One region of the Paenibacillus sp. DRB1-1 genome, then DNA from elsewhere that is predicted to be linked to it. Evidence: riboswitches for the same ligand, from Rfam matches in the RefSeq annotation. Region 1 holds a riboswitch; each other region holds the start of a gene.
What was found. A riboswitch is a leader RNA that binds a small molecule or an ion and turns the genes downstream of it on or off. The one in region 1 is predicted to bind cyclic di-AMP.
Positions count from the first base shown of each region.

Region 2: it holds a riboswitch for cyclic di-AMP, as region 1 does, so the genes downstream of both, ACQW03_RS10635 (C40 family peptidase) here and ACQW03_RS04775 (hypothetical protein) in region 1, are expected to answer to the same signal.
Region 3: it holds a riboswitch for cyclic di-AMP, as region 1 does, so the genes downstream of both, ACQW03_RS11045 (3D domain-containing protein) here and ACQW03_RS04775 (hypothetical protein) in region 1, are expected to answer to the same signal.
Region 4: it holds a riboswitch for cyclic di-AMP, as region 1 does, so the genes downstream of both, ACQW03_RS23930 (3D domain-containing protein) here and ACQW03_RS04775 (hypothetical protein) in region 1, are expected to answer to the same signal.

Region 1 covers NZ_JBODQH010000001.1:1,062,610-1,067,476, forward strand. Annotated here, with positions in the region: gene kdpA (potassium-transporting ATPase subunit KdpA) at 1-1,351, opposite strand, end outside; gene ACQW03_RS04770 (potassium-transporting ATPase subunit F) at 1,503-1,580, opposite strand; gene ACQW03_RS04775 (hypothetical protein) at 1,764-2,159, opposite strand; cyclic di-AMP (ydaO/yuaA leader) riboswitch at 2,275-2,447, opposite strand; gene ACQW03_RS04780 (glutathione peroxidase) at 2,914-3,399, shown strand; tRNA gene ACQW03_RS04785 (tRNA-Leu) at 3,546-3,628, opposite strand; gene ACQW03_RS04790 (urease accessory protein UreF) at 3,892-4,629, shown strand.
Region 2 covers NZ_JBODQH010000001.1:2,394,641-2,399,507, reverse strand. Annotated here, with positions in the region: gene motA (flagellar motor stator protein MotA) at 1-546, opposite strand, end outside; gene ACQW03_RS10650 (hypothetical protein) at 734-1,027, shown strand; gene ACQW03_RS10645 (4a-hydroxytetrahydrobiopterin dehydratase) at 1,145-1,444, shown strand; gene ACQW03_RS10640 (GNAT family N-acetyltransferase) at 1,523-2,029, opposite strand; gene ACQW03_RS10635 (C40 family peptidase) at 2,333-2,833, opposite strand; cyclic di-AMP (ydaO/yuaA leader) riboswitch at 2,839-2,976, opposite strand; gene ACQW03_RS10630 (hypothetical protein) at 3,254-4,081, opposite strand; gene ACQW03_RS10625 (M1 family metallopeptidase) at 4,093-4,867, opposite strand, start outside.
Region 3 covers NZ_JBODQH010000001.1:2,502,280-2,507,146, forward strand. Annotated here, with positions in the region: gene rsmA (16S rRNA (adenine(1518)-N(6)/adenine(1519)-N(6))-dimethyltransferase RsmA) at 1-705, opposite strand, end outside; gene rnmV (ribonuclease M5) at 713-1,258, opposite strand; gene ACQW03_RS11045 (3D domain-containing protein) at 1,405-2,553, opposite strand; cyclic di-AMP (ydaO/yuaA leader) riboswitch at 2,825-3,107, opposite strand; gene ACQW03_RS11050 (TatD family hydrolase) at 3,309-4,079, opposite strand; gene ACQW03_RS11055 (HD domain-containing protein) at 4,122-4,867, opposite strand, start outside.
Region 4 covers NZ_JBODQH010000001.1:5,314,850-5,319,716, forward strand. Annotated here, with positions in the region: gene ACQW03_RS23910 (ABC transporter substrate-binding protein/permease) at 1-39, shown strand, start outside; gene ACQW03_RS23915 (amino acid ABC transporter ATP-binding protein) at 26-748, shown strand; gene ACQW03_RS23920 (transposase) at 860-1,156, shown strand; gene ACQW03_RS23925 (IS3 family transposase) at 1,165-2,046, shown strand; cyclic di-AMP (ydaO/yuaA leader) riboswitch at 2,288-2,456, shown strand; gene ACQW03_RS23930 (3D domain-containing protein) at 2,463-3,131, shown strand; gene ACQW03_RS23935 (polysaccharide deacetylase family protein) at 3,330-4,136, opposite strand; gene ACQW03_RS23940 (NADH:flavin oxidoreductase/NADH oxidase) at 4,442-4,867, shown strand, end outside.

The DNA.
Region 1 (4,867 bases):
GATAGCCAGGGTTAGTGACCGCATCGTATCCCCAATGACTCATAAATGCAAGTGCAGTTGGGGCGAGAATGAGAAACGGATGTACCAAAATGGCAATCGCGATCAGCTTCATTTCCTTGCCTTCAATCTTCCTTCCCATAAATTCCGGAGTTCTCCCGACCATCAGTCCGCATATAAACACACCCAGAATCGCATACATCAGCATATTCATCAGCCCGACACCCTTGCCGCCAAAAATGACGTTTAGCATCATTTCTCCCAAAGCAGCCATACCACCCAGTGGGGTTAGTGTATCATGCATATTATTGACCGAACCTGTCGTTGCCGCTGTTGTGACCGCAGTGAATAAAGCCGATTGTCCAATGCCGAAACGAACCTCTTTCCCTTCCATGCTTCCTTGAGAAGCATCCACACCCAGTGTCTGGATTAACGGATTACCTGTCTTTTCAGACACATACGTAATGGATAGAAAAATTAGAAACAATACCATCATGGAGCTAAAAATAATCCAGCCCTGTTTACGATTACGGGCAAACAATCCAAAGGTATACGGCAATGAAGCCGGCATTACCCACATTGCCAAAATTTCCAGCACGTTCGTCCAAGGACTTGGATTTTCAAAAGGATGCGCAGAGTTAGCTCCCGCATAACCGCCCCCGTTTGTCCCCAAATGCTTGATGGACTCCAGAGAAGCAATGGGTCCCATAGAAATCTGCTGCTGTGTTCCGCTCAGTGTCGTAAGATCCGCCGTAGGCTGTAGCGTCTGTGGTACCTTCAATCCAACCAGCACCAGCGTAAGCACAAAGGCCAGCGGCAGGAAAATTCTTATAATGGCTTTAATAAAATCTTGAAAGAAATTGCCCATCCCTTCACCGCGCCGCGTCAATCCCCTCATAAAAGCCGCAGCAACCGCAAAACCGGAAGCAGCCGAAGTGAACATCATCATCGTGACGAACGCCATCTGTGTCAGATACGTAAGCCCGCTTTCTCCGCTATAATGTTGGAGATTCGTATTCGTCATAAAGCTGATTACCGTATTAAAAGCTAGTGATGCTTCCATATTACTGTTTCCCGCAGGATTACCGGGAAGCATTCCCTGTATACGCAACAGCAAGTAGCTGATCGCCACAAGCACGACATTCGTTGCAATGAAACTCATAACATACGTAGTCCAACGCATGCTCTCCAGCTTCTTCAATCCTACTATCTTATAAATCAGCTTTTCTGTTCCGCCAAAAATCCGATCCGTCCGATTGGGTTCATTCGAGAATACATGATACATATAAGTGCCCACTGGCTTTACCAAGAGCAGCAATATGACGATCACAATTCCAATTTGAAGCAGCTCCATCCTTTATTCCTCCTTCAAAATGCTCCTGCGTTTGGAACAACAGACCTGCTTCCAGAGCACCAATTGTGTGCACACGTTTGCGAAAACCCGCTACCTATGATGCTTAATATTCAGATCTGTTGTTCCCGCCCGCTCTATCCCCTATAGCTGACTAGAACTTTTCAGGGTTCAGGAGTGCGTAGATTAAATACATAAACACAATAGCCGTAAGCCCAAGTATAACGATCATCCTCTTCGTCCTCCTTTAGAGGTCTGCGCATCACACCAGCGTACAAACAGCAGTATCACTCCATAACTCACAGCCATGACGAGCAACATGTATATATCCATCATGATTATACCCTCCGTATCGGTCCTCAGATCGCCATTCTTATTTGATCATAAAATCATAAAACAACTATGTTATAAGTGCTTATCCGTTCAGCAGAAAACCCACCTCTCCGTTCAATGTGTAGATCACATGATCCGCTCCCAATCCCCGATAAATTCCTTGTGGATTACAGCCGTGCGTAATAACATAGATCGATTCCGATGTTAGCGGCCGACATATTTGCAGGAAACGGCAAGTTAGATTCAAGCTGTTCTCGAACAAATACACACTACCAATTTCTTTTTTTGGAAAATTCCATTTTCCTGCTTGCATAGTATTGATGCGGACAATGTGCTCCACACCCATTTTTTTGAGCTGTCGTTCCTCCTGGGCGCTATTCGTCAGAACTGCAAACGCCAATTTTTTGAAAATAAGCAATTTCACAAAACTTCTGCCCGCTTCATTCGGTGCAGTGACAATAATTAACCGACCTTCCATCAGTAGCTCCTCTCCCGGTATAAAAAGACAACAAAAAGAAGCCGAAGGAAAAAGGCTTTCCTCCGGCTTCTTACATATCCATGATAAAATAAACCATGGCTGCACACGGCGGTTTGTTGCCTCTCCCTGTACGCTTACGAGGTTAGCTGTCGGATTCGGACGTGAGAGTCGCCCTATTTCTGGCACTTGACCGGAAAATTCACCCCATGAGACACACGGCTTCCGAAGCCGTACAGTCTCGATTGGTTCCCCCGCTTTTGCAACTGCAAAATTCAGCGCTATAGACATTTCGTTGTTGCTTCATTCAAGTTAATTTGAAATTACGTCTTGAATCATACACCCGCGCATGGAAGACTGTAAAGCTCAACTGCGGGGTTATAAATCGGCCTTTAGAGCCTAGGATATTAATAATAGCGCTTACAATACTACTATGCTTATCACAGCTCCTTCAATCTCTGTTTTTCATCCCTTTTCAAAAATGACAAGCATGTCAATATTGGCGTAGGGTAGGGCGTTTTTGGCCTTTTTTTGTAAAAAGAGAAGAAAATACGCTATATGTACCAGCTAAACACCGATTGAACCCGCTTTTATAAGAAGAAACACCTTAATTCGCTCCATTTGCGGTGCGATTTACTGTTTTGAACAAAATACGATTTTACAGCGGCTAAAGGCTTGATACAGCTTTTCAAAACTTGCAACCTCGCTTTTAATTGCTTACAATTTAATTGCTGAATATTGAATAAGGAGAGATACTATGACCGTTTATGAATATGATGCGCAAACCCTGCAAGGGAAACAAATTCCGTTATCCACATATGAAGGGAACGTTCTGCTTATCGTGAACACTGCCAGCAAATGTGGGTTAACCCCCCAATACAAAGCGCTACAAGAGCTATATGACCAGTACCATGAACAGGGGCTCGAAATTTTGGGATTCCCCAGCAACCAATTTGCCAAACAAGAGCCAGGTTCCAGCGAGGAGATTTCCGAGTTTTGCCAGATCAATTATGGTGTTACCTTTCCGATGTTCGCCAAGACAGATGTCAATGGCGATCAAGCGCACCCCTTATTTCGCTACTTGACCCAAACTGCTCCGGGGGTATTAGGGTCTAAAGCGATCAAATGGAATTTTACTAAATTCTTAATTACACGAGAAGGTAACGTATTTAAGCGCTATGCACCGCAAACCACTCCAGATAAGCTGGCGGGAGATATAGAGCAGCTTTTGCAGCAAAACTGACATCCTTCTTTATCACAGTTAATAAATGACCTATTGTCTACCGTTGCTTCTGTGGCTAAAGGATATAACGAAAAATGCTTAACAAAAAAAGCATCCCTTCACGTAAACCGTGTCAGGATGCTTTTTTAACTGAGTCTTGCATATAATGCGGTCGAGAGGACTCGAACCTCCACGGGCGTACGCCCACTACCCCCTCAAGATAGCGTGTCTGCCATTCCACCACGACCGCAAATCATAATGTAATGAGGCAACAGATTTATTATACTCTCTCATCAACTATTTGTAAACAAAAACATAATAATTATTTTATATGTTATTTTAACTAACATATATGAGCGATAAGAATATTTAATTTGACACAAAAGCTATTTAAATGTAAATATATATTACATATATTTCGAATACAGTTTGTTTCCCCAAAGTAAAGAGTTAAATAACATAACATAAGGATTCACTTCGAGGAGGCGAACCACCTTGCATAAAGGCAACCGTTTGCTGAACTATGCATTATTGTTGGACCCTTCCCTACCTGTTGGTGGCTTCACCCGTTTTAACGGACTGGAGAAACTATTCCGTAACGGACATTTGAACAGTCTACAAGACCTGGAACATTACATGCTGGATGATTTGTATCCTCAATTTACAACCGTTGACGGCATGGCTATCAAAAGTCTGTATGTCGCCATCCAGCAGAATGACAGTTGGCGGATCGCCCTCATTGATAAGATGCTGCATACCCAACGTCCCTCCTGGCAGCATGTGAAGGAGTTTCGTCTATCCGGCCAGCGTCTGCTCAAGCTCGCTAAGGCTCTTTATCCTTGGCTTGAATTTGACCAGTTGGAATCCATACTCATTCAATACAATGCGATTGGCACACTCGCTACCGTTCACACCTGGATTAACTTCCTCCTCGGAAACGATGTAGAACAGACCGTTCACGGCTATCTTAGCGCAGCGGTGTCCTCCTGTGTGGAAGATGCCTTCAAATTACTCAATCCTCCTTATGAGGAAAAGAACCCTCTTATGGAGCGTATGACAAGCGAGCTGCTCTCCGCCTGGAAGAAGCTTAACGAGCCTGAGCCAACTGCATTCCAGCGTCGCCTTCTTCACAGACATTGGTCCAGCTCCTACATCACTCTACCTCTTTATACGAGCCATAATAGCCAATCGGATGAACCTAGACTGTTTTCCTCCTCAGGTCTATTCAAACGCCTTCCTGCATCCCCCTGATGCGTCGTTTCGCCAATGTGGTCACAACACCAAAAACACTCTGTCCCTTTCCTCAGGTGGCAGAGTGTTTTTGGTCCACATATAATCGCAATTCACACCATTGGCAGACTCTAGACGGATTATCAGAACCACCTAGCACTTAATTAAGTAATTAATTCAACAAAATGACGCATTTGCGATTGTAAAAACACGTATAAAAGTGTATCATAGTGTTAGATGGTTAATTCTAACATGTTTA
Region 2 (4,867 bases), 1.3 Mb from region 1:
ATGAGAGAGCTTTTCCATGTCACTAAGGTCGGCCAGAGCGGCGATCAGACCTACAACCGCACCGAGTACCCCGAGCGTTGGAGCGTACATACCAGCTTGAGAGAAGATCAGCGCGCCAGAGCGATGTCGATCTTCGGTAGCATTGATATCCTCCATCAGAACGTCCCGTACGAATTCCTGATCATTTCCGTCAATAATCATTCGCATGCCGCCACGCATAAAGGGATCGTCGATTTCCTCTACCTTAGATTCCAAGGCGAGCAGACCTTCACGACGGGTAATGGATGCCCACTCGGTAAACGTACCGATGAGTTCTTTGCGGTCTAACAGTTTTTGTTCGGTGAAAATAACCTTGAACAGCTTCGGAATCCGTTTGATTTCTGCCATCGGGAAGGCCATAAATATACTCGCTGCCGTTCCGACGAAAATAATCATGTAAGCAGCGGGATTATTGACCAGATTGACGACCGGAGCGCCTTTTAAGATCATCCCGACGACCAGTGACATAATCCCGAGCACAAGTCCGATAATGGTTGAAATTTGCATGATACACCTCATCCATGAGAATAGATTTTGAATCCTTTCATGCCGCCGGGGTCGTCCTTGCCCCAAGCGCGTCATTACAAGACGGATTATAGTATTTATCGACAAAACTCTCTTTTTTGTTAAGTGCGAATTTCCGGTATAATAAGGTGATTATGTATTGAATGGCGGAACCATTGGAGGAAATGGCATGGGAGTAAAGCATGGGCGTGAGTATGAACAAATTTTGAACGATTTGACAGAGGCTGTGGGACGCATCCCAGACAGCTACGAATTTTTCGAGATGGAAGTAGAAGATTGGGACAGGCTGGACCCGGCGGGACGCCAGGAAGTCAATGAAGCTTTGGCAGAAGACTTATTCTATGCACTGGGTACAGAGCCCATAATCACTGTAGGCAGTGGCGTTGTGATCTATGAGCCGGAGCACCATCGTATCTATGTACTCATTGGAGACGAGGAGCTGACGTCAGTACCTTTGATTTGAGGTCCGTCTTATGGATTTATCAACGGGGCCGTGGTAATATGTACACCAATATATCGTAGTTTTGGCCGTATTTAAGCGGTCGAAAGGCTTCCGTATAAACGGGGAGGAGTTCGTAACATGCCTTTTACACAAGAAGAGATTGAAGCACATCTGGAGAAACTGGAGGGCTGGGAACTGGAGGAAGGACGTTGGATCGTTCGGAAATATAATTTTTCCAGTTTTATGAAAGGGATTGCATTCGTGGATGAAGTTGCCGCTATATCTGAAGCATTCAATCATCATCCATTTATTACGATTGATTACAAGACCGTGACTCTGCGTTTGACCTCTTGGGACGACGGCGGTATTATGGCCGTGGATATTAAGGAAGCCCAACAATATAATGAAGCTTTTGAAAAAATGCGCAGCAGTCATTGAGCTTGTAATGATCGGTCGTATGATGATAAAAGCGCCTTCGCTATACAACATCGCGGTTGTATGCCGAAGGCGCTTTTATCATAGAACCTGGGTTTGGTGCTCGGGACGATATACCATACAATAAAACGGTTTTTTGCCATCGGGAGTCTGGCGTTCATAGGTATCTGTAAGCTCAAATCCAGCCGCCTTGTAAGCCCGGATAGCGCGATGATTCCAAGTAAGTACCTCTAGATCAATTTCATTCTTCGGGTTGCGTCGTTGGGCTTCCTCTGCAATGGCACGGACAAAATCAGCGCCTTTGCCATGTCCGCATCTTTCAGGATGCATTCCAAGACCTAGCCGGGTCACACCGATCATAGGGAAATATTGGGCAAATCCCGTCAGCTTATTCTCTTCATCCAGTACAGCAACATATTGCTCTTGGCGAAGCGTGGGACTTCCAAATTCGACTTCAAGCGCCTTCATTTGTTCCCAGGGGAGCCATCCGTATATATTATAAGGTGGATCATAGCGCCACTCACAGATTGCAGCCGCTTGATGCTCGTCCATCGGTACGATCCGATAGTTAGATATTGAGGCCGGCATGTGTTCCATCCTCCTTTTACAAGTACTTCAATCATTAACAACAGATTGTAGACAAGTTGCAGGGGAATGGCAAGCGTGTTTATTTCATACTCAAGTCGGGTATACATTCAATAAGAAGGATTTACTGCTCATATGCTCCCCCAGCGCTGACGGTAAAACCGACGATGTTCGCTAAAATTGAAACCTTTTGAGGCTTCAGTTCGTCAGTAATGATAATAATTGCTGATGTTGTGGACATAAAAAACCGCAATTCGATTCCGGCCAGAATCAAATTGCGGCTAGGGTTAGCTTGCTGTGCGTTAGTTATTCTACGTTGTCGTCATCAGGAATTTCTGAAGCTACAGAATGGTAAGCGTCTGTGCTCATAATTCTTTTTGCACCGACATAGCGGTTAGCGTAATAATTTTCGTTCAGTGAGCTAACTACTACACCACGTGAAGTCGAGGAGTGGGCAAATTTCCCTTCACCTACGAAGATACCTACATGGGAAATGCCTCTTCCTGTGGTGTTGAAGAACACCAGGTCTCCAGGTCTCATTTCATCGCGGGATACAGAAGATCCCATTTTGAATTGTGATCCAGATTGATGCGGAAGTTTAATTCCCAGTTTGTTGAATACATACATTGTGAAGCCGGAGCAATCGAATCCCTCGAGTGTAGTGCCTCCGCTTCTGTAGCTCGTTCCTTTGGCATCTTGAATGACCTGGTCCATCTTGGAGTCTGCATATGCACTGCCGCCACCGAATGTAAAAGATGTAAAGGCAATGGCAAGACCCATAGCTGCGATCGTTAGCTTCTTCTTCAAAAAAAATATACCCCTTCCAATGCCTGCGAGGTTAGCTTAAGGATTCGGTAGAAGGTTCCCCTATGACCACTCTGTTGCGAGATCAATTCACCCAAACTGGTTCCCCCGCTTCCTAGGTGCCAGGAATTAGGCTTAACTTAAGATGTGCACCTTGGAGAGCAGTATTCACAATAACGTTATTTTTGAGATAAAGGTTACAATAAAGATTACAAAGTTGTTACTATCAGTTCACTGCGATTATTGTAACAAAGACGGCTGGCTTTGGCAAATGTTTCATTGCAAAAAGTTACAAAAAAAAATCTGCTCCTAATGTCCAAGGAACAGATCTTGTTAACAGTATTCAGTTATGTGTCGTTTGCGCGGATATGAATCGAGATTTTTCGACAGACGGAAATGAAGTAAAAAACATAAAGGCAGGGCTTAACTTCTACTGGAGATATCGGTATGCCATAGTCTGTACTGCGAACTGATATGCCACAGCCTGACCAGACTAGTAACAAAATGATACGATTGCTGGAGAATGAGCGCCAGCATGCCAGTCCAAATCATCGCCACGGTGCCAAATAGACCGAAGACCAGCAGCACACAAGCACCGAGCAAAAGGGATACACCGACAGCTGGGAGGAGCTGGCGAAAGAAGGCGAGCAGGGACGATAGTATGGCGTGACCACCGACAGTCCCCAGTTGCATATACAGGATGCACTGCCGAATGAACCATCCGTAAGCCATCCACCCCATGGCATAGGGCAACAAATGCAGCAGGTAAGAGGGAGATTGAAGCGTTCCTGCTACAATAGGGTAGAGTCTCGGTACTACCCAAAAGGAGGGAAGCAGCAGCAGTCCCAACTCGATGGTGTAATACAACAGCGACGACATGCCATGGCGCTTCATACCCTTGAAAAAGGACAGGCTTTGCGGTTCAGTAGCATCGGTATGCAGGCTTTGATATATTCCGGCTCTAATGAAGGGAGTGATCAGTATACGTAGTACAGTCGCCCCTAGTAGTATCCACAAATACACATGTACTTCCCGGCTGTCCATCAGAGCAATCTGGCTCTCCATCCAAAACAAGGTCTGTCCCAGCTCGTTTTGACCCTGATCAGGATAACGGAGCAGTAGCGGGATAACGGCAGACTGCACCAACCGATAGAGAAACACCCCCCACAGTAGTCGATATAGAAATAAAATGATAACGATATAGAATCGTATGCGCACCAGCGCCCAGCCCTCTTTTATAACAGTCCGCATCTATAGACACCTCACCATGACAGACTTCCAAGCAGTGTTTCTAACAGCTTGGTTACACTTACATTCCAACGGGTTTGTTGCTTTTCGTCCAATTCGGCCTTTAGGCTATTGTTAATATGCTTGTTCTCCAGTGCAATGGTATATAAAGGATCAAGGGTTACATAGGAAACGGGAGAAGTACTTTTGATCCGAAAAGTTGTGCTTTTGCCCGCGCCGTCCCAAGCCTTGAATATCGTAGTACCATCCTTGAAGGTAAATTGGACAGGGATCTTGGGATAATCCGCCCCTTTTTTGCTGACCGTCACGACGGCTTCATATCCATTCTCCAGCTTGTGGTTCGTGATATGATCCACCGAAAAGTCCGCCATCTGGCCGTCATATACATACTGTTCAAAATAGTGGCTCCATGAGCGTCCGGTGACTCTCTCCACGATACGTTGAAAATCCTGGGAGGACGGATGCTTAAATCGGTACGTCTGGACGTAGGTCCGCATAATCCGATCCATTTTTTTCATACCCACCTGACGTTCAATGCCCCGTAGTACCAGCTTGCCTCGAGAGTAGGCATTTTGCGCGTACTCAGTAGCCGAGCCGTACTTCCATGACTCGCGGTTGAGCGGCTGTGGGGAGGCTACCTGTCCCGATTGTAATGGCAAGTTGGGGCTAAGCCCATATTCTTGCTCCATAAGCCGCTCCTCTGCATAGGAGGTGAAGCCTTCATCCAGCCACGGCTCCTCAAATTCGTTATTGGCTACCATTCCGTAGAAATATTGATGTCCAATCTCA
Region 3 (4,867 bases), 1.4 Mb from region 1:
GGCAAAAGCAGCATGAACCACTTCAAAGAAATGCTTCTCATCCACCACTTCCACTGGAGGGGCTTCCCGTACACGCAATCGGATGACTGCAGACTCCACATTCGGCTGGGGAATAAATACTGTATTCGGCACAATACAGACTAATTCAGGTTCGCTGTAATATTGCACTGCAATGCTCAGACTGCCGTAATCCTTCGTCCCAGGAGACGCAGCCATGCGCTCAGCCACTTCTTTTTGGATCATAACAACGATATTCTCCAAAGGGAGCTTGTCCTCCAGCAGCCTCATCAGAATCGGTGTAGTAACGTAGTACGGTAGATTAGCCACAACACTTACTTTGCTCACGTCTGCAAAATCGGCTGCGAACACCTCGCGCAAATCCAGCTTCAGCACGTCTCCATGACGTACCTTCACATGCTCGTAAGGGGCCAACACTTCTTCGAGAATTGGCAGCAGCCGCTGGTCAATCTCGACAGCGGTAACTGCCTTGGCCGATTGGGCCAGCTTCTCGGTCAAAGCACCAATCCCAGGACCGATTTCAAGTGCGCCCTTTGTCTCATCCAATCCGGCAGCATTTACAATCTTATTGAGAATATTCTGATCAATCAGGAAATTTTGTCCCAAACTCTTTTTGAACGAAAAACCGTGCCGTTGAATAATGTCCTTCGTACGCCGCGGTGTTGCTATATCTTGAATCCCTGTCATATAGATATCACAATCCTTCACTTTCAATTTGTGCCAGCGCCCCGGCAAATTCCTCGCGGCTGATCTGAAATACAGAGAGCCGTTTATGTAGCTGCTTTCCGTTACAATAACCAATACCCAGCACATTCCCTAAGGCCATACGGCGTGCAGCAGCATTGGGATGGGTGATGAGTCCAGCATCAATCAGGTCCGCCCACTCAATCAGCGGGTCGGCGCCTTCCACTGTCGTATGGACCCGTGCAAGAGCGTGTCTGATCGCTTCCGGTGAGGCATTCTCCACGCCAATATCTCCTTTGCGCGTCGCTTCTGCCTCGGGTATAAAGGCCTGCTTGCAGCCAGGCACCTTGGAAGCGATAATCTTACGGATGCGCTCCCCTGCATGATCAGGATCGGTTAAAATGATGACCCCCCGCCGCTCCTGCGCCAATGCAATTTTACGCAGCGTCATTTTATTAATGGCTGAGCCGCCAGTTTCTATCGTATCCGCTTCAACAGCGCGGCGAATGGCCACCGTATCATCCCGGCCCTCTACCACGATCACTTCCTTGATCATTTGCGTTTCCCTCCACTGCTACAAAGCAAGCTATATTTATCTTTCCCTGCTTTTGAAAACAAAATAAGAAGAGGATATCCTCTTCTTAGCATGGCATAACTATGTTGTTAATACTATCGCATTGCCCTCAACATACACAACCTGTTTTAGTTGATTTCAGGCTTTACGGGTCCGATAACATATACGGTTTTACCGTGCTTACGACCAAATTGGTTGGCTCGGCTTAAACTCTCATAATACACATCGATTTTGTGACCTTTAATCGCGCCACCGGTATCCTCCGCACGGCGGAAGCCCACCCCTTCGATATAGACCCACCAGCCGATTGGGATTACACTCGGATCGACAGCGATGGTGCGTCCTTCCGTGACACGTGCGCCGGATGCAGTACGTGTACCGATCCCTGGCTCCTGTGAGGAATACGCCGTCATGGAGACATTTTGTAAAACTTTGCTATATTTAAAATTTACGCCTGCTTTACGGACAGCACTGCCCGAACTAACCATTGTTGCCTTAACCGCATCATTGGGACCGACGGAAGCAGCAAGAACGACCGGTTTTTTCTTCGTTCCTACAGCAATGACCTTATCCACACGATTCTGTGCAACTTCCTTGTTTACCAGCTGTTTGGATACCAACTTTCCATCATGGTATACCTTTTGAACGTGCTGGACTACCACACCCGATTTGCCGCTTTGAATGACCCGATTATCGCCTTTATAAAGACTCGGATCGGCCGTTTTGATGACCTGATAAGGCACCTGTTTTTTCTGTTCGACCTGCTGTTTCTTCACACGGACGATTTTTATGTCCATGTTAGACGAAACAGAGGCATCCAACGCAGGATAAACTTTATCCGTTGAGGATAATTTATAGCCCGAGGTACGAATGGCACCTTCTACTGTATTTTCTGTTGTGTACAGCTTTTTCGTCTCATTGCCTGAAGATACTTTAACTTGATTGGCACGTTTAATGACTACGCGATCCCCATCCTGTACTGCTCCATTTAGCGGCATGGAAACTGTATCATGCGGCTGAAGTGAAATGGAATGCTCGCTCAGCAAATCTTGAAGCTTGGATTCCCGGGTTTCTACCGCAGATGCCTTGCCATCGATGACAAAAAAGACTTGTTTTTTAGATTGCGTGTACATCAGAATTGAAATCATAATCGTTAGCGCGATTAGAAAAATAGCAACCAAGGCAGCCTGGCGCACATTCTCTTGCTTCCAACGCAATACGTAAGACATGCTGGATGAGCGTGACTCATGGGTCTCCTCTTTTTGGAAAATGCCCATTTCCTCCGTCCTCCTTACATAGCCCGCCGTCTGGAGTAAGACATAGTTGAGATTTGACGTGACTATAACAGATTTTCTACAAGACAAGCCCAAACTGCGACTGTCCTGCACCATGTACCCGTCTTCGCGGCATGCTGTCCTCCCCTGTTTAACCACAGTATGATGACAGATTTTCTTTTATTCACAACAAAAAAAGCCAGAGAAAGAGACTAGAGAGCTCTTTCGTGGCTTCCGGCATGTGTGAATATGCGGGAAAACTCATGCACGAGATGGCTTCTCTCTTGTTACGCTTACGGGGTTAGCTGTCGGGTTCGGACGTAGAGAGTCGCCCTAGCTTGGGTCAACCGCTCATGGCGGTCGCCTTCACATTCACCCCGAAGACCCAGAAAGAAATCGAAATACGGCTCCTCCACCTATTCAATCCCATCCTGGAAAAGAATTTCGGTCGAGCCGGCTGGCGGAAGAGACGTTCCCTTCTTGCACATACGCCGGACGTACTGTAAGCCATATCGGTTCCCCCGTTCCCTGTAAAAGGGACTCAGCGAGACTGGTTCATGAAATGACTTGTTGATGTTTACATTCAAACAACAATTCACTGAAAAGATGATATCTTGTTTCTATGCATGTTGTAAAGCAGGTTTCAAGTACATTTTTTAAAATATTCGGTTAAAATATTGTAATATTCTCGAGTTTCCTGCAACAAATTCATGATTAGCTTCGTCTATCTCTTTATTTTGATCGATTTCTTCACTTTTTCATTGAATGTCAAATCGTTCCAAGGCATTTTGGGTCGTTATTGACACTAATTCCTCCACTGTAATTCCCTTGATTTGGGCTGCGGCCTCTGCTACCAGTCTCACATGTGCGGACTCATTTCGCTTCCCGCGGAACGGATGCGGCGTCAGGTAGGGAGCGTCCGTTTCAATGAGTAGACGATCCAGCGGCACCTGTGCGAGCACCTCTTTTGGCTGCTTGGCATTTTTGAACGTTATTGGACCACCGAAGGAAAGGTGAAATCCCATATCCAGCACCATTTTGGCAGTCTCCCAGCTACCCGAAAAGGAGTGCATGACTCCGCCAATCTCACTCGCTTTTTCCTCGCGCAAAATCCTAACAATATCTTCATGCGCATCCCGGTTATGGATAACAATGGGCATTTTGAGCTCACGAGCCAGACCAATTTGATTTCGAAACACCCGATGCTGAACATCCTTCGGTGAAGTATCCCAATAATAATCCAGACCGATCTCACCGATGGCTACAACCTTCTTATGACTGCATAACGATGCAATCCATTCTAGATCGCCCTCCTGCATTGTAATAGCATCCTGCGGATGCCATCCAACTGCCGCATAAATAAAATCATACGTCTCGGCCAATTTCATGGTGGATGGAATCGTCTCACGATTAAATCCGATATTGATCATCCGTGTTACTCCTGATTCGACAGCACGTGCTATAACTTCTTCACGATCTTCGTCAAATTGTGGCGCATCCAAGTGAGTATGAGTGTCGAATAAATCCAAGGTTTACATCTCCTTTTTTTACTTACATTTCTATATAGTTGTCTATTCTTTGACAAAATAATTCCTTATTTCGGCAGGAAGCCTGTCTTTTACCGCGTTCAATTTATTCTGGGGAAAATACATATGATATTTTCCTCGGTGAATACCACTTATTGAGCGCACAATTTCCGAAACTTCGGATATTTCACTCACCTCGCCCTGACGTCCAAGCAGTAAAATCTGGTTGTCCGTCGAGCCACCCTGCCGAAACACATCATAAGGAAGATCTGTCGGAAAATCAATTTCAAAATCATATTCAGGGTGCAAACCAGCCTCTTTCAAAGCTTCTCTAATACTGTCAATGGTATCTGTATCCATATTTTCAATCTCTACATATTTATACAATCTACGGTCCATAAAACGGCTGCTCAAATCGCTTAAAATATCGTCCTTTTCTCGTTTCCACTGGCTAAATACGGTCTGGATTAATGACTCGTCGAGCATCAGATATTGCTCTACTGTAAGCTCTCCTTTCAACAGATCCGGTAGCGGGTCCAGCAGAAAACCAAACTCATATCCGTTTTTAAACAATTCCTTTGCTCGCTTGAAAATTTTACGTAAAAGGATTTCCGAGCTGCGTGTTACAGGATGAAAATAAATTTGCCAATACATCTGATAGCGTGACATTAAATAATCTTCTACTGCATGCATGCCTGATTCCTTTACAACAATTCTACCATTATGAGGACGCAGCAGTCGTAAAATACGATCCAAATCAATCGTGCCGTAGTTGACACCTGTCGAATGAG
Region 4 (4,867 bases), 4.3 Mb from region 1:
TTATGGGAAAGGAAGTTGAGAGCCAGTGATCACCGTTAAACAACTGCGTAAATCGTTCGGCAAGAATGAGATTTTAAAAGGCATTGATATAGATATCGCCAAAGGTGAAGTCGTCGTCATCATCGGTCCCAGCGGTTCGGGGAAGAGTACGTTTTTGCGTTGCATGAATTTGCTAGAACAGCCTACGGACGGGGAGATTTTGTTTGAGGGCGAGCCGATTACAGCTCGTGGTCATAATATTAACGTAACCCGGGAGAAGATGGGGATGGTGTTCCAGCATTTTAATCTGTTCCCGCATAAAACAGTGTTGCAGAACCTGACGCTTGCACCAACGCAGGTTAGAAGACAGTCAGGGAAGGAAGCGGAAAAAATTGCGCTAGAACTCCTGCGTACCGTAGGGCTTGAGGATAAGAAGAATACCTTTCCGAACCAGCTATCCGGAGGTCAGAAGCAACGTATTGCGATTGCGCGTGCTTTGGCCATGCAGCCGCACGTAATGCTGTTCGATGAGCCGACTTCTGCATTGGACCCTGAAATGGTTGGAGAGGTTCTGGATGTAATGAAGAAGCTCGCCGAAGGCGGCATGACCATGGTAATCGTGACGCATGAAATGGGCTTTGCCCGTGAGGTAGGCGATCGAATCATCTTTATGGATAACGGTAAAATTGTAGAGCAAGGTACACCAGAGCAGGTATTTGGTACTCCAAGCCATGATCGCACCCGTGATTTTCTTGCCAAAGTATTGTAAGAAAGTGCTGATATGAGCTATAAAAAAGCCCTCCGTTTGTGATATGATCCCCTCATAGTAGACAGAAAAGAGCAAGCCGACTAATCTGTCTATTATGGAGGGGATTTTTCTATGGGAGTAATAAGAAAAACTTACGATGTGAGCTTCAAGAAAAAGACAGTGGATCTGTACCTCAACAAGGGAATCGGATATAAAAACGTGGCACGAGAAATGGAGATTGACGCTTCGCTGGTTCGCCGATGGGTGAGACACTTCAAAGCCGAGGGAATGAAAGGTCTAGAGGAAAAACGAGGCAAAGCAAAAGGGCCTGGCATCGGCAGACCTCGAACACGCCCCGAAGATCCGGAGGTCAAGCTGAAACGCCTTGAAGCAGAAAATGAAATGCTAAAAAAGCTCTTGCAGATGTGAAAGGAGGAATGGAGGCTGTACCCAAGAGTAAAAAGTTTGCGGTGATCCAAGAATTGCTTAGTAAGGGACATAGCATCGTACTACTATGTGAACTGGCCGGAGTATCCAAAAGCGGCTTTTATAAATGGATAAAGCGAAAGATGTTCGTTTCACAAAAACAGCGGGAAGATGAAACCATGAAGCTAAAAATCATGGCTTGTTACGAGAAATTGAAAGGAATATACGGCTACCGCAGGGTGAAGGTTTGGTTGAATCGAATCTATGGCATACATATAAATCATAAGCGTGTACGGAGACTTATGGGTGAACTAGGAATCAAGGCGATCATTCGTAGGAAGAGACCTTACTACGGCAAGAAAGAAGCCTATGTCATTTCTGGCAATCATCTAAACCGGGAATTTAAGGCCGACCAGTTGAATCAAAAGTGGGTAACAGACATCACTTACCTCATATTCAATGGACAGAGGCTCTACCTTTCCGCGATTCAGGATCTTTTTAACAACGAAATTGTTGCCTACCAGATCAGCCGCAGAAACGATTTGAGCCTGGTGTTGGATACAGTGAAAAAGGCAAGGAAGCGACAGGATGCGCGAGGTGTTCTACTGCATAGCGACCAAGGATTTCAATATACCTCTCGCCAATATACCAACCTGCTCAAGCGATACGGAATACAGGCCAGCATGTCCCGAAAAGGGAACTGCTGGGACAATGCATGTATAGAAAACTTCTTCAGTCATTTTAAAACCGAGTGTTTCTATCTCCACGCCTTCCATTCAGCTCAACAGGTGGAGCATGCTGTTCAAAAGTATATCCATTTCTACAACCATGAACGCTTTCAAGAGAAACTAAACAACCTGACTCCTTATGAATACAGGACTCAGGCTGCTTAATTATTGCTTTTTGATAGCTGTCTACTTGACAGGGTTCACTTCATTGACGGAGGGCTTTTTCTTTTTTTGTCACCATTTCCCCATATTTTCGTAACAAATATCGATTTCTTGGTGACAAAATTGTAACGAGTATAGTATGATGTTCAAGGTTCCCAACATTTTCATGCGGATAAGGTTACAAAATTGTGATATTATGCAGTAAGCCAAAACTTACCGGGACAGCATGCGGTTATGACAAACGCTGAATGCTGGGCCCAAACTATGGGAAGTGCGGGGGACGTAACAACGGCATTCTTTCCGATACGTCATAAGACGATATGGAATATGCCTAGGGGTGAATTGCACAAGCATAGGGCTTCTTCTGAGTCCGAATCCGACAGCTAACTTCGCAGGCATAACAGAGGAGGTACATATCTTTGAAACATCTAAAACATATTGGAAAAACCATGAAATTTGCGGTGCTTGCCGCAGCCATTGCAGGTCTGGCACAGACAGCTGGAGTAGCGGATGCTGCTTCGCTTCATACTGCCAAAGATGGTGATACCTTCTTTTTGCTTGCTCAACGTTATGGAGTATCAGTGGACGAGCTGACGAAGGCGAACCCAAACATTGCCTCCAACAATATATATGCAGGTCTGCAAATTAAGGTACCTGGTGAAAAAAGTGTGAAGGCAGCTTCGGATTCGAAGCCGCAGCTTATTACGGAGAAAGCACCAGTGAATGAGGGGCCAACGATTCAAGCGTGGGGCAAAACATTTAACTATAGCAAAATAGTTGACGTTAAGGCTTCTGCGTATTCTGCCGCAGCCGATGAGAATGGTAAATGGGGAGCAGTGGACTACTACGGCAATCCGCTTAAACTAGGTACAATTGCGGTAGACCCGAACGTCATTCCGATGGGCACGAAAGTGCTGGTTACAGGCTATTCCCACCCAGGTTTGCCGGATCATTCTTTTGTAGCTGTCGCTCGCGATCAGGGCAGCGCCATTACAGGAAAACGGATTGATATCTTTATTCCTGGCAACAAATCATTTGTGAACGACTTTGGATTTCAAAATGTGAAGCTATACGTTATTGATAAATAGCATTGTACGTATATACGGTTTAATTAAACATAATATATACTATGTAAACTTAATGCCTGTATCCTACCATATATAACTAGGTCGGACTCTTATCAGGTCCTATCCGTAAAAAAGGCTGTCTTGACGAGCAGAAAACTTCTGCTGGTAAGACAGCCTTTTTACGTTGCTTTAGCTTGTAGCTCAATCCTAAACATATGGTTATTTCCGTTCCGATGTGTGGAGTAGCCGAGGGACTGTCACAAATTTGTAGCCCTTAGCTTTTAGAGAGTGAATTAGACCCGGCAGAGCTTGGACAGTGCCTTGCAAGTTGGAGCTTTGACCTCCACCTGCGTGCATTAAAATAATAGAGCCAGGCCCGGTAGCTGGGATCACATTGCGCTGAATTTGTGTTTTACTTAGTCCCTTCCAGTCGAGAGAGTCTACATTCCAATTGACAATCATGTAGCCATGACGACGTGCCCATTGGATTTGAGGCTCCGTGATTTCACCGTAGGGTGGACGAATCAACTTGGGGCGAATACCTGCGCTGGCTTGTAAAATACGTTCTGTTTTTGTAATCTGGTTGCGAAAGCGTTCTGGTGTGGCCTTCCTAAAATCCGGATGAGTATAGGAATGGTTTCCTATAGCATGGCCTTCACGGATAATACGGCGTATGATCCCCGGATGCTTTTCCGCACGGTGACCGACGATAAAAAAGGTGGCTTTGATGCCATTGGCGTGTAATACGTCCAAAACCTGCGGCGTATACCTAGAATCGGGCACATCATCAAAGGTTAAGGCAATTTGGCGGGTGTGTGGGCCGCACATTTTAAAAATGTCCGCATGTTTTTTTCGCAGCATTGCTAATGTAGGAGTTGCTCGATCTGTGCTCTGTTGTACAGAAGAAGCAACAGCTGCTTCCTTGGGATGGGGCGTTCCGATGTTGGGAGGCGCATCCGCGTGAACGGGTAAACTTGAAAATGCTAGTAACAGTGCCAAGCATGGCAACACTCCCCTGTACGGCATATGTATCCCCCCTTTCCGTGCAGTGGTACCTAGTGGTGCTCTCGACTATTATGTACCTGTCCTATTAAAAATATGCTGGTTACCAAGTTCGGCTCATCAACGACTGGAAAGAAGTCCACGATGAAACGATTATCAATGAAGATGATGGAGCTAAACGTACATATTCTCTTAAACATGACCGGAAACAGGAGCATTTTCGCAAGTTTTAGCCTTACAACGAATTCGGTATACCGTGACAGCTGGTGTATAATGGGGATGCAATTCATAATTATACAGACATGGAATTGAAGGAAGGATGGATAAAAGTGACCGACTTGTTTACTCCTTATCAATTAAAGGGGCTTTCTTTAAAAAATCGGATTGTTATGCCCCCGATGTGCCAATACAGCGTGGAGGCCAAGGACGGAAATCCAACGGATTGGCATCATGTCCATTATGTGAGCCGGGCAGTAGGAGGCACTGGACTTATTATTGTGGAAATGACAGCGGTCCATCCAGATGGACGTATTACAGATCGTGATTTGGGTATTTGGAGTGACGAACATATTCCTGCATATCGTAAGATTGTAGAGGAAGTCCACAAGTATGGTGCCAAAATTGGCATTCAACTAGGCCACGCTGGACGCAAGGCTGAAGATGCTGAGCAACCTGTGGGTCCGTCCTCGATTCCTTTTAGCGAACGCTTTAAAGAGCCCCACGCCTTAAAGACGGCTGAAGTCAGGGAACTGGTT